3 regions of the Lysinibacillus sp. FSL W8-0992 genome follow, and region 2 is predicted to be linked to each of the others. Evidence: riboswitches for the same ligand, from Rfam matches in the RefSeq annotation. Region 2 holds a riboswitch; each other region holds the start of a gene.

Region 1 (4,574 bases), 2.4 Mb from region 2:
ATTATAAATAATGATTGTAGTAGCTATTCTAGTTGCCATTGTCGTATGTATTTGTTTTTTAGTCAGCGCATCAGTCACGACGAAATAAGTCGTACATGATGTGAGTCTACAGTAAGGAATATGGTGTCATCATCAATAGAAATTAGCGCTGAAGGAGATACGAAGATACGGTAAAGCGGGTTTTTGTTGAAAACTGAATTTAACAAAAATAAAGTTCTGTTGATTGTACAATATTGATATACATGTAATAATGATTAAACCTATGCAAAAGTGATTGTTAGAAATAATTGACTTTAAGAGGCTTATGTTAAGCTAAGATAATGGGAAAATTAAGGCTTTAGGTGGGGTAAAAATGGTGCATCACGTGCAATCTCTTATTGAACATTACGGGTATTTTGGGATTATTCTTATACTAGTTGGAGGGATTGTCGGGCTGCCACTTCCTGACGAAATTTTTTTAACCTATGTAGGGTATAATGTTTATCGAGAAAATTTAGAGCATATTCCTGCATTAATAAGTGCTGCGGTGGGAGCTGCAGGAGGCATCACCCTCAGCTACTTTGTTGGTCGTCGATTCGGTTTGCCGTTATTACAAAAATATGGGCCAAAAATTTATATAACTGCACAAAAAATTGAGTTTACGAAAAAATTGTTTGAAAAGATAGGGCCTGTATTATTATTAATTGGATACTTTATACCTGGCGTTCGTCACCTTACAGCATATATTGCAGCCATTAATAATTATCCTTATAAAAAGTTTGCTGTTTATGCGTATGCAGGTGCAATAGTATGGACTTTCACATTTATTACTTTAGGGAAAGAGCTAGGAAATAAGTGGCGTTTTGTTGGTATGTATTTATCCCAATACAGCCTCTTTGCTATATTGCTGTTTATAGTAATAATGCTGATTGTGTACTATATTTTTAAAAAAAGAAATACGATTAAATGAATATCGCATGTTAAAAGAAGGTCTGCTGCAAATGTTATATGACATTTGAGGCAGACCATTTTTGTATTGAATTAAGGCAAAATAGCAAATGAACGTACAGGGAATCCAGATGCTTTTTCAGGCTTTGGCACAATATTGAAAATGACTGCTCCTTTTGCTGGTAGCTTATCTAAATTCGTCATCAGTTCAATTTGATATGTATCCTGATCTAGTACAAAGTATTCGCCATCAAGCGTTCCATTTTTACGGAAATCTGCCGCTGAATCTGTATCGAACGTTTCGTGACCTATTGCATTGATGTTCCGTTCTGTAAATAAAAACTGCAATGCTTCTAAACCCCAACCTGGAATATGGTTATGACCATCTTTATCTTTATTATTAAATAAATCCTTATCAGGCCAGCGTTTACTCCAATCAGTTCGCAGAGCAACAAATGTACCTGCTTCAATTTCTCCATATTCTGCTTCGAAATCTAAAATATCTTGTACACTTAACGTGAAGTCATTGTCCGATTTAGCTTCCTTGGACTTATCAATAACAATTAGCGGTAGGACAAGTTCTTTTAATTCTAATTCGTCTAAGTAGCGTGTATCTGAAACAAAGTGGATAGGTGGATCAATATGTGTTCCATATTGCCCGGGAAACGTAAATTGTTGTGCAAAGAAGCCGTCATTATGCGAAAAGAGCGTTTCAAATTTGGCATCTTCAAACATAAAAAAATGAGGCGAGTTAGGTCCGAATGTGTGTGTTAAGTCAACCCATTCCTTAGATTTTAATAACTGCAATGCTTGTAAAAGTTCATTTGTCATTTTTATTCCCTGCTTTCTTTATTATGAGTGGTGAATTAATTTCATCATTACATACGAACATTGAAGAGATAAAAATTACGCTTTAGGCAGACGCTTTCCACGTGCAAGCCCCTAGCCCCTTTTGCTCCATATGAAATTAACTCTTGTTTAAAATAAAATAAAAAAAGAGCCCTCCTTGAAAGAAGAGGACTCTCGTGTAACTGAAGTCAGTCTCCTCATCTTCTTGCGAATTTCGCAAATTGGAATTAGCACCATGCCTAAGACTGGTTGCTGAGACTTCATAGGGCCAATCCCTCCATCTCTCTTGATAAGAAAAATATATGAATTTTCAGAAATAGTAATACCAAATACTTTAGCATAATCATAAATAGTTTACAAGTTCTATCGGAGTGCATGGTTATAAAAAATAAGAAGCTTTTCCCTTACCAATATAAAATTACCGCTATACTACAGCACCCACCTTCTGATAATACAATTCGAATATTATCTGGCGTATATTTCGCTTCAAACTTCGCCGTAACGCCAGCTGAAGAAATGAGTTTTTGCACTTCATCTTGCTTGGAAAGCTGTGCGGCATTTTTAAGATCATGTGCAAATTGATCAGACCCTTCAATTTTCTCTGTCAGTAATTGGGCCTGCTGCATAATTGGCTGAATTTGTTTGGCAGATGTTTTCAACTTCAACGTATTAATAGGCGGGTACGGATTTGGGTTTGGGGATGTGGGCATCGCAAGCTGTCCCGGCAAATGATGCGGTAAAGGCGTATTAGAAGTGCCCCAATGTGGATATTGATAAACATAATACGGATAAGGATTGTAATACAGCAGAATTCCTCCAATCCATAGCTAATATCTTAGTGTATCTTATGTAGCGGCATTATGTTTTGTGTTGAAGAACATCTTTTATATGGAACGTGAGATAAAGGGAAATTAATTAAAAAAGTAGAATAAGTATTAGATACTGTAGAAAAGGGGCAGATGGGATGAATCGTTTAAACTTAATTACATTGGGTGTGAAAAATATGGTAGAATCGCTGGCATTTTATCGTGATGGGCTTGGGTTTGAAGTAGTCGTTTATGGGGATGAAACAAATCCAGATGTTATTTTTTTTAATAATGCAGGAACAAAAATATCTTTATTCCCAATTGAGCGCTTAGTAAAGGATATTGATGAAGCGAATCCACCTGCTGTAGGGAATGGCTTTAATGGCATTACACTTGCCTATAATGGAAAGTCTAAAGAAGAAGTCGATGAAGTATTTTTGTTAGCAAAAAAAGCTGGAGCGAATATTGTAAAAGAGCCTGAAACAGTGTTTTGGGGAGGCTATAGCGGCTATTTCCAAGACCCAAACGGCTTTTATTGGGAAGTTGCACACGGTGATATGTGGCAATTTGATGAAAATGACATGTTAATTATTACGCAATAGATTGTCAGTGTGCTTTGATGAAGTTTTGTCAAAGCACGTTTTTATAAACTAACCGATAGAGGAGATGGTATAGTGAAACCGTTTTGGGAGAAAGATTACTTAGCGGATACGCATTATGCTTTTGGTAACCCAAGTGATGAGGTGGTTGAATGGGCAAAAACATTACAAGCTGGGGCGCGTATTTTAGATATAGGGTGTGGTGATGGTCGGCACGCAGTCTATTTAGCACAGCTTGGGTTTGAGGTTGAAGCCATCGATATTTCGGAGGCAGGTATTGCTAAAATCAATAAATATAAAGCGTTGCACCAATTACATAACTTACAGGCTATTGTGCACGATGTTACTACTTATAAGTTTAAACATTCCTATGATTGTATTATTTCACATGGCTTGTTCCACTTTTTAGAGCGTGAAGCTTGGCATAGCATTATTCATTCAATGCAAATACATACGAAGACACAAGGCATCAATATTATTACCGTATTTACAGACGAAGTAGATATTCCAGACGATTTAGCACCATTTGTTAAAGGAATATGTAAAGAAGGCGAAATCAAAGATTTATATCATAGTTGGTCTATTCAATATTATCGTTCCTACCAATTTGAAGATCAGCATGACAACAATATTAAACATTGTCACGCAGCAAATAAATTAGTCGCTGTTAGAAGATAATAAAGAAAAAACAGGCACCATTATGATTTTAGGCTATATTAAGGTTTTATGTTTAAGTTAAGTATTGAAAACCCCGAATTTGTTAAGGATAACAAAAGAGGAGGTGTGATACGATGGCACAACAGATTCTATGTGAAGTCAATAACTGCACGCATTGGGGCTCTGGTAACAAATGTACAGCAGAAGCTATTTACGTTGTAAGTCAAAAAGGTCAGCATGCATCCAATAGTGAAGAAACAGATTGCAAAACATTTACACCTGAAGAGCATTAATGGCGTTAGGGTAACCCTTTAGGGGGCTACCCTTTTTTTATGTCATAACTGGTACATATCTACTTTGTCTTTCTTGAACAATAGGGTATGAGCATTTTTCACTTTTTCCTCTACATAATCTAATGAATAGTTGCCAAATGCGTCTGTTAAATCACCGATTGCACGAGATAAATTATCAATGACAGGTATTAATGTTTCGAGTTCTTTCAATTCTTTCCCTGCGTTCATCTCATCCATAATTTCATGAGCAAGATGTTGGATTTTCCGAAGGCGTTTGTTTTCCGCTTGCATCATATCCTCCTTTAAGCATCATCTTTTATACTGACTAAATATATGATGGTTATTTGTAGTTCATGAGTAATTACTTTTACTCATATTTGTTATAAATGGTAAAATGTTAGAAATAAACGTAGCAATTTTTTTCAATTTGTAGGGGGGAGCGA
Region 2 (4,574 bases):
GCTTCCGCCGATAAGTAGTTTAGCCGTTAGCCCTTCGCCGATGAACATCATCGCAAACATCGCTGCGAAAATAGGTTCTAATGAGAAAATTAGTCCTGTATGTGTAGCAGAAGTGTACTGTTGTGCAACAGTTTGGCCAACGAAGCAAAATGCACTACAGATAATACCAAGCCCTAAAATCGCAATCCATGAAGTAGTTGAATTCGGAAGTGTTGGTGCTTCAAAAAGTAGTGTTAAAACAAGCGCATAAATTCCAGCAAAACCGAGCTGGTAAATACCATAAGAAATCGATTCTACGCTACGTGTAAAATGACCGTTTAACAGTAAATAAATCGAATAACATAATGCCGCGATTGCAACTAATATATCGCCCATTTGAAATGTAAAAGAATGTTGAATAGTTAATACTGTAATACCAATCATCGTGCAAATAATTGCAAAACTTACTGCTTTTGATGGCAACTTTTTCTCGATAAAGCTACTGAAAATGGGCACTAAGACTACTGTAAGGCTTAAAATAAATCCTGCATTTGAAACAGAAGTTGTCTCTAATCCAAATAAGCTAAGTGCAAAGACAATGAATAACAGAAAACCTTGAATAGCTGCGTATTTCAATGTTTTGAAATTGACCTTTATCATACGTTTATAAAAAATAATGCCTGCTGCCAAAAATGCGATGATACAGCGTAACGCTACCACATTAAATACAGCTAATGTTTCAAGTCCCATTACCATAAACGTATAAGACAATCCCCAAAACATTGTAACTATGACCATTAATAAATTTGCTTTCCCTTGATTACTCATTATGCACCTTCTATCTCTGTGTACTAAAACAGTTTCATACTAAAATTTACTATATATCTTGTATTGTGATTAGTAAAACGAATGTTTATAATGATTAGTATTAAAAAAATTCATGTATATATGAGGGAATGTGAATGAGTTTAGTCAAATATGAGATTTTAAATAAAGTTGCAGAAGTTTCAAGCTTTACGAAAGCGGCTGACGCTCTTGGATTAACCCAATCGGCAGTTAGTCATGCTGTTTCCAGCTTAGAGAAAGAATGTGGATTTGCCCTTATTCATCGAAGTCGAACAGGTGTGACATTAACGAGCGAGGGACAAACAATGCTTCGGGCTATGCGAAATGTTCTTGATGCGGACGAATTATTACAACAAGAAGCGGCCCATATTCTTGGTGTAACCAGAGGGAAATTGCGAATAGGTGTTATTTCTAGTATTTCTTCCAACTGGATGCCAGAAATTATCCGTATTATGGACAATCAGTTTCCAGGTATACAAGTAGAGTTACGTGAAGGGGACTATTATGAAATTGAACAGTGGCTACAAAGTGGTGAAGTTGATGCTGGTTTTCTTAATGGTCAAAAATCGGAGCAATTTCAATTTATCGAATTGGTCCAAGACCCCCTTTTATGTATAGTTTCTGATCAAAGCTCTCTTTATAATCGTTCAGAAATTGATATTACTGAACTAGAAGACATGCCTTTTATAATGACATCGTATCGAGGAACTAATGATGTAAAAGTAATTTTAGAGCAGTACCATGTTAAACCGAATATTCGATTTGAGCTATCGGAGGAGGTTGGGATTATTTCGATGATTTCACACCATTTAGGCATTACAATTTTACCTCGATTAGTGATTAACCGATTACCGTCCTCATTAAGGGCTATCCCACTAAAGCAAGGTGGTTATCGTACGATAGGGCTAGCCATGAAACATCAAGCCTCACCAGTAACGAAAAAGTTTGCGGAAATTTTAAGTGTGTGGCTAAAAGAACAAAATAAGAAATAGGTTATTTAAGCTTTTTACGTTAAAATAGAACATGTAGATTGCTTATTAATTTGTTATTTTTCAAAAATGATAGTTTGAAAAGAAAAGGTGAGTGTGAGTGGGGACATTACAAGGAAAAACCGTACTCATTACAAGTGGGGGAACACTTGAAAAATGGGATCGTGTGCGAGGGCATACGAATTTATCGAAGGGGTCAATGGGCTGTTATTTGGCTGAAGCAGCTCTAGCCGCAGGTGCAGACGTCATCTATATGCATGGCTATTTTGCACAATTACCGATTAATCAAGATAAAATGCGTACAGTACGCTTTGAAGGTATTGAAGATTTAAGTGACAAGGTTCGTCATGCTGTACAAAATGAACAAGTAGACATCGTTATTATGGCAGCTGCAGGCTCTGATTGGGTCATTGATAAAGTATACGATCAATCGGGGAATTTAATGGAAGGTGCAGGGAAGATGCCGTCTGACGAGCCCCCAGTTATTCACTTTAAAAAAGCACCAAAAGTGTTAGGGCAAATAAAGGGTTGGCAGCCAAATGTCACTTTAGTAGGATTTAAGCTAGAGGCAACGGACGATGAGGAGTTTTTACTGTCCCGTGCACGTCTTCGTATGGAAACAGCCAATGCACAGTTGATGGTTGCCAATAGTTCACAATCTTTATATGGCGGACAAGAGCCACATTGGATTGTACCTGCACAAGGACAACCTATCAAAGTCATTGGTAAACAAGAAACGGCAAAAGTGTTAATGGAATTCTTACAAAACGAATAAAGAGCAGCTGTGTAGAATATATAATTCTGCACAGCTTTTTTATGTTTTGAACATTCATACTAATGCTTTCAAGATCTTAAGATTGGATTTTAAGAAAATTTAGAGCAATAAAAATGTACTTTTTTCTCTATTGCATAGTATTCAGCTAGGTTTTATAATATTTATATTGACAATAGGTTTTCTGAATTATAGAATTATTTCCAAGAAACGTAAACTCTTATCGCGAGAGGTCTGGAGGAATGAGGCATAATGAAGTCTCGGCAACTGAGTTAATCGGTGCCAACTCCAGCAAAGTTATCTGAGAGATAAGGGGAGGCATCAAATCGTCTTGATGCGTGGATCTCTTTTATACACAAAAGTATGAAAAAAAGAAGGGGTGTATCGTATGTCTCAACTGTCTAAGATTGATGATAAGAAATTAGAAGTTATTGCGAAGGCTATTCAAAATTTAGAATTTGGTGAAGTGCAAATTACAATTCAAGATGGAGTTATTGTCCAAATTAATCGACTGGAAAAACAAAGATTTCCTCAAAAAAAGTAAAGCTTTAAAAGAAGCATAGAAATTAACTCGGGACCAAATTTTAAGCTTATTGTCGCCACATAGTGTCCTGAGTTAATATGCAACATTCATGTACTTGATTCATGTTCCAATATTGTACGCATGTGCAGATTGTTCGTAATGAAAAAATATTATTAACGTACAAACAAAAAAAGTAGGCATCTCAAAATAAAATTTGAAATACCTACTTTTTTATTATTCGTAAAAACTCGTTGGGATTTGACCAATATGCCTACGATGATAAAGCAATGGCTCCTTCTGCGCATTATCAATTTCTAAAATATGACCAATGAAAATCGTATGGTCCCCTGCATCGATTTTTTTATACGTTTCGCATTGCAGCGTAGCTAAAGTATCATGTAATATTGGCAAACCATGTAAAGAATTAGACCATTTGACTTGCGCAAATCGGTCAGGGATTTTGCTTGAAAATACTGTACATAATTGTGTTTGATCGTTCGCTAAAATATTTACCGCAAATTTGTCCGTATTACTAAAAAGTGGATGCAGCTGCGATTTTTTGTCCAATGACCATAGGATAAGGAGCGGATCTATGGAAACAGATGCAAAGGAATTGACCGTTAAGCCAATCGGTTCATTAACATCGCTGTAAGCTGTGACAACTGTGACACCTGTTGGATAATTACCTAAAGCCTGTTTAAAAGCAGTTACTTTGTCCGTCATACAATCACCTCTTATTATTTTATGGAGAATACGGGTTGTTTGTTCTTGTAGCATTTTTTCTGGTGCTATTATGGATAGCCTACAAAATAATCCAGCAACTGTAAAGCTGATTAATAACGATTATTTTAAAAAAATCATCAATTGAAAGGATTTTTTTAATGCTTTTTAATGCTGATTATTACTTGGATATCCAGACTTCTACTTTATATTGTATCTTTAGTCATTAGTGTCAGTAGCAGTTATAGAGCCGGATGGAGATATTAAAGGGATAGATTATTTAGTTAAAATATCTAGTTTTTAAGAGGGGAATGACTTTAACGTTAAAATTTATTTAAAATTGATAGAGAAAAAATTGTATGGTAAAATCTAAGCAAAAATTTTTATCGTTAATATTCTGCATAACGGAACTATTTTTACTTTAATAAAAATAGCTTGATTTATTGATACTTTGCCTATTGAATGAGTTAAGTATTTTCAAATTACTTATGCCTAGGAGGTAGTTAGTGTTAATCGGTTGAAGGTTGTTAAATGTATTCCATCAGGACCATTATGAAATAAATGGTATACCAATACTCACGTACTAGGGATTAAAGATGGGCATATTAGACAACTATATCCAAAAAACTAATGTGAGGTGAATATATGATGGAAGTAGTAACAATTAATGAATTTGTTGTAAAAAGAATTATCGACGATTTGGAAGACGCAGTCAACAATCCTGATAAATATACGATAAGCATAA
Region 3 (4,574 bases), 3.1 Mb from region 2:
CAGTTCCAAATCCTAAGATCGCTGCCTTTATAGTTGCCATACTTGTTATTCCCTCCAACGTACATTTCTCCAGTTTTATATATATATAAAGTCTGTGCCTACAAGCACATATTCAAATAATTCAAAATTTAACCTAAAGAAAATTGTAACGCAAATAAATACATTGCACAAGAAAAATCTTTCTAGGATGGACAATTGTTTTCTCTAGGAGTGCAAAAGAAATCGGTTTCATTGCCTTTATTATACGTTTTATTAATAAATCTATAATTTTTGAACAACTTTTGACGAACTCTTATTACAAAAAGAAATGCCTTTCTTCTATTATATATGTATGAAGATACCCGTTATAGAATAAGCTGTTTTGAAAAGCAGTAACTATTTCCACAAGTAACGTAAAACGCAACAAAAAGCTCATTCCCTATAGCAGTAGAGAATGAGCTAAAAAATATAAGGGAAAGTTAACTTGCTTGTAAAAATAATCGGTAACGATATTGCGCTAAAGCTGATTGCACTAGCTTTATTTCTTCTTGTGTAAAGTTCGGTACTGCATATGTGCGTTCAATTAATTGAAACGACCCGTATTTTAAATAATATTCTGTCGCTGGTAGTGCAATATGACTTGTACCGTTAGCTTCATACTCTTCAAAAACTTCTTTGACTATGTAGCCTTCTTCTTTAGCATATACGATTTCTTCAAAAGCACTATGTCCAAAAGTTTGTTGCCATTTTGTTTCAACTGTCGAAAGTAAGTTTTGAATGGATAGGTTGTTCACAAAATGTTGACTTTCATTTAATTCATAAATTATATAAGCTGTTACATTTTGTGCACGATAAACATTTCCCATTTAAAACACTCCTTCGATCAGTTTTTTTAAGCGAGTGTAGCTACTGGCTATGTAGCTACACTCTTTTCATATATTTATTCAAAAGTGGGGGAGCACTTATGAAAACAAATTAATTGTTACCACCTAAACTGTAGCGGCATTTAGAATTACGTAACATCGACAATCTTTAAAATTGTTCTAGGTTGGTAGCCATTCGAACATTTAACTTAATCCCTAGTATATAGCATGGTTTTAATCAAGTCAACAATACTTATAAAAATACTAGGTATTATTTATAGGAAATTTCAGATAACTTACCGAATGAGGTAATGATTGATGTAGCAACGTTATACGCATTACCAAATGAGGTACTTCGAATGAGAAAATACGTTAACGCTACGACATGAACCTAATTTATCAATTTATATTAAGCTTCTACTTTTTGTTCAGTAGGTGTTACTTGTGCAATTGCTTGTTCTAAGTCTGCAATAATATCCTCAACTGCCTCTAAACCGATTGATAAGCGAATGAGCGACTCGGATACGCCAGTTTGGATTAGTTCCTCAGCAGATAATTGTTGATGGGTTGTAGATGCTGGGTGAATAATTAACGATTTTGCATCTCCAACGTTTGCTACATGCGAGAATAGTTTCACGCTGTCTATTAGCTGACGCCCTGCTTCTCGTCCACCTTTAATGCCAAATGTAAGCACTGAACCGAAGCCATTTTTCAAGTATTTCTTCGCTAAGTCATGGGAAGCAAAATCCTCTAATCCATTATAGTTTACATATTCCACGGATGGGTGGTTACGTAAATATTCAGCAACTGCTAACGCATTCTCATTATGTTTAGGAATACGCAAATGAAGCGTTTCTAAACCTTGTAGTAAGTTAAAGGCAGCATCAGCACTTAATGTTGGACCAAAATCACGTAGTAGTTGCACACGCAGTTTTGTGGCAAATGCAGCAGCTGCAGTATCAATACCATATCGCAATCCATGATACGATGTGTCTGGCTCTGTAAATCTAGGGAATCTACCTTGTGTCCAATCAAATTTCCCAGCATCTACAACAACGCCACCTAAAGTTGTACCATGACCGCCGATCCATTTTGTTGCTGAGTGAACAACTATATCTGCACCAAAGTCGATTGGCGTTGCGCCATATGGTGAAGCAAATGTGCTATCAATAATTAATGGCAAGCCATTTTCATGTGCAATCGTTGCTACTGCTTCTACATCTAAAACCTTTAAACTTGGATTGCCGTAAATTTCAGCAAACACTGCTTTTGTGTTTTCATTAATCGCAGATCGGAAGTTCTCAGGGTTTGTTTCATCTACAAAAATTGTTTTAATACCGTAGTTTGGTAGTGTATTTGCTAATAAGTTATATGTTCCTCCGTATAAAGAGCTTGCTGCTACGATTTCATCCCCTGCACTTGCTAGATTTAAAATTGAAAATGCGATAGCTGCTGCACCTGATGAAAGTGCTACTGCTGCTGTACCGCCTTCCAGTAAAGCGACGCGTTTTTCAAAAACATCTACAGTTGGATTTGTAATACGTGTGTAAATATTGCCCGCTTCTTCTAATGCAAAAAGACGTTGCGCATGAGCAGTGTCTTTAAATACGAAAGCTGTTGAACGGTACACTGGTACAGTTCGAGAACCTGTCACTGGGTCAGGCTCTTGACCACCGTGTAATAGTAATGTTTCTGGTTTGAAATTCGACATATTTTCTTCCTCCTTAATGGTTTTACGATGGTACCGGAGATGAGGAGGATTTATGTGTAGAAAACAAAAACCCTCTTCAGTTAAGAAGAGGGTTGCGGTTGCAAGTTTTCCTCCCCTTATCTGCCAGATCCAAGTAAGAATCTGTAGGAATTAGCACCTTAGCAAGTTTGTCACTCACTGGTTGCCGGGCATCATAGGGCCTATCCCTCCGCCGCTCTTGATAAGAGTATGTGATTCAATTTCCATCGTTGTTACACAGTATAAACATAGACTTTTTTTCTGTCAACAGTAAAATTTATTTTTTTCTGAAACTTCTGTCTGCTAATTTACGTAATAAGAGCACATACACTATATTAAAAAATAAAAATGAAAGGAGCATTTTTTATGGAAAAAGCCATTATTTTTTTTATTATTATTATCATCGGTTATTTAATCGGCTGTATCCACGGATCTAAAGTAGCACAATTTCTATCGGGTGTAGATTTAAAAAAGACTGGTCATGGCAATGCTGGTGCCTCGAACGCAACGCTTTCTCTTGGCTGGAAATACGGCCTATTAGTGGCGCTAATTGATATTGGTAAAGGCGTCGGTGCTATTCTCTGTGCCATCTACTACTTTTCTTCTAATGCATCACAATTCACCGAAATACAAACGTGGCTCTTAATCTATACAATGGCTGCTAGTGTTATTTTAGGGCATAATTTCCCATTCCATATGGGCTTTAAAGGTGGCAAAGGTACTGCCTCCATTATTGGGATTTTACTTGCTGTCGATTGGAAAATTGCTTTATGTGCACTTATATTATTTGTGATTTTATCTTTCGCTACAAACTATTTAATCGTCGGTGTGTTAGAATTTTATATTGTATTTTGTACAGCAACTTATTTATGGATACCTGGAATTGGCCCAACTATTATTTCCATTCTACTTTTATGCATAGCGTTCATTTTGCATATTGAAAATATTAAAAGGCTATTCCAAGGAACAGAACCGAAAGTAACATCTGCCTTTAAAAAGTCAGCATAAACCAAGAGGATGAGACATATCTTTGAGGACACTAGTTGGTGGTAACGAGAGGTGTGACTCCTCGGCTACAGTACAAAATTAAGACGCAACTGACAGCGTGGCAGCGACGATTACGGCTGATTGTGTACCCGTGGAATGCATCCGCAGAAGCAGACATCAACGCATAGCAAAAAGTGTTAGATTGATAGCAGTCAATCTAACACTTTTTAAATATATTATTTAGCAAATGATGGATCTAGCATTGTACCGTTCTTTGCTAAATTCACATGCCAAGAAAGTGCTTTTTCTAAATCATGCGGTGTATGGTGACCACCTGTTGCTTCATTTGCGTCATTAAAGTACGCCCATAATTGCTCTTTATAATCTGGATGCGCACAGTTTTCAATGATTAGACCGACACGCTCTTTAGGTGCTAAACCTCTTAAGTCTGCAACGCCCTGCTCTGTTACGATAACATCCACATCATGTTCGGTATGGTCTACATGCGAAACCATTGGAACGATACTAGAAATTTTTCCACCTTTTGCATACGATTTTGTCACGAAAATACCTAATCGTGCGTTACGAGCAAAATCTCCAGAACCTCCAATACCATTCATCATCTTTGTGCCAGAAACATGAGTTGAATTTACATTCCCATAAATATCTAATTCAAGCGCTGTATTGACAGAGATCAAGCCGAGTCGACGGATAATTTCTGGGTGATTAGAAATTTCCTGTGGTCGTAATACTAATTTATCTGCATATTTTTCAAAATTTCCGTAAACTTGGTTTCCTACTTTTTCAGATAGGGTAATAGAAGTAGCAGATGCAAAGCTTACTTTTCCAGCATCCATTAATTCAAATACAGCATCCTGTAGTACTTCCGAATAAACTTCTAAATTTTCAAACTCGGAATCTTTGAAACCTAATAATACAGCATTCGCTACTGAACCTACACCTGATTGTAGTGGGCGTAAACTCGTAGTTAAACGACCTACTTTAATTTCTTCTCT

What was found. Region 2 has a riboswitch for S-adenosylmethionine ahead of NSQ74_RS17120 (YezD family protein). Riboswitches for the same ligand answer to the same signal wherever they lie in the genome.
Region 1: linked by a shared signal. The riboswitch ahead of NSQ74_RS04970 (cyclase family protein) and the one ahead of NSQ74_RS17120 (YezD family protein) in region 2 are both predicted to bind S-adenosylmethionine.
Region 3: linked by a shared signal. The riboswitch ahead of NSQ74_RS01415 (O-acetylhomoserine aminocarboxypropyltransferase/cysteine synthase family protein) and the one ahead of NSQ74_RS17120 (YezD family protein) in region 2 are both predicted to bind S-adenosylmethionine.

What each region holds. Positions count from the first base shown of each region.
Region 1 covers NZ_JBBOZQ010000001.1:1,035,455-1,040,028, forward strand. The annotation lists gene NSQ74_RS04965 (DedA family protein) at 353-949, shown strand; gene NSQ74_RS04970 (cyclase family protein) at 1,021-1,758, opposite strand; SAM riboswitch class I at 1,971-2,072, opposite strand; gene NSQ74_RS04975 (hypothetical protein) at 2,181-2,486, opposite strand; gene NSQ74_RS04980 (VOC family protein) at 2,741-3,184, shown strand; gene NSQ74_RS04985 (methyltransferase domain-containing protein) at 3,257-3,859, shown strand; gene NSQ74_RS04990 (DUF1540 domain-containing protein) at 3,973-4,131, shown strand; gene NSQ74_RS04995 (group-specific protein) at 4,174-4,422, opposite strand.
Region 2 covers NZ_JBBOZQ010000001.1:3,402,740-3,407,313, reverse strand. The annotation lists gene NSQ74_RS17135 (DMT family transporter) at 1-807, opposite strand, end outside; gene NSQ74_RS17130 (LysR family transcriptional regulator) at 942-1,817, shown strand; gene NSQ74_RS17125 (phosphopantothenoylcysteine decarboxylase domain-containing protein) at 1,915-2,589, shown strand; SAM riboswitch class I at 2,804-2,901, shown strand; gene NSQ74_RS17120 (YezD family protein) at 2,975-3,130, shown strand; gene NSQ74_RS17115 (flavin reductase family protein) at 3,344-3,832, opposite strand; gene NSQ74_RS17110 (hypothetical protein) at 4,475-4,574, shown strand, end outside.
Region 3 covers NZ_JBBOZQ010000001.1:340,989-345,562, forward strand. The annotation lists gene NSQ74_RS01405 (homoserine dehydrogenase) at 1-40, opposite strand, end outside; gene NSQ74_RS01410 (hypothetical protein) at 459-845, opposite strand; gene NSQ74_RS01415 (O-acetylhomoserine aminocarboxypropyltransferase/cysteine synthase family protein) at 1,252-2,553, opposite strand; SAM riboswitch class I at 2,667-2,780, opposite strand; gene NSQ74_RS01420 (glycerol-3-phosphate acyltransferase) at 2,938-3,579, shown strand; gene NSQ74_RS01425 (succinate CoA transferase) at 3,795-4,574, opposite strand, start outside.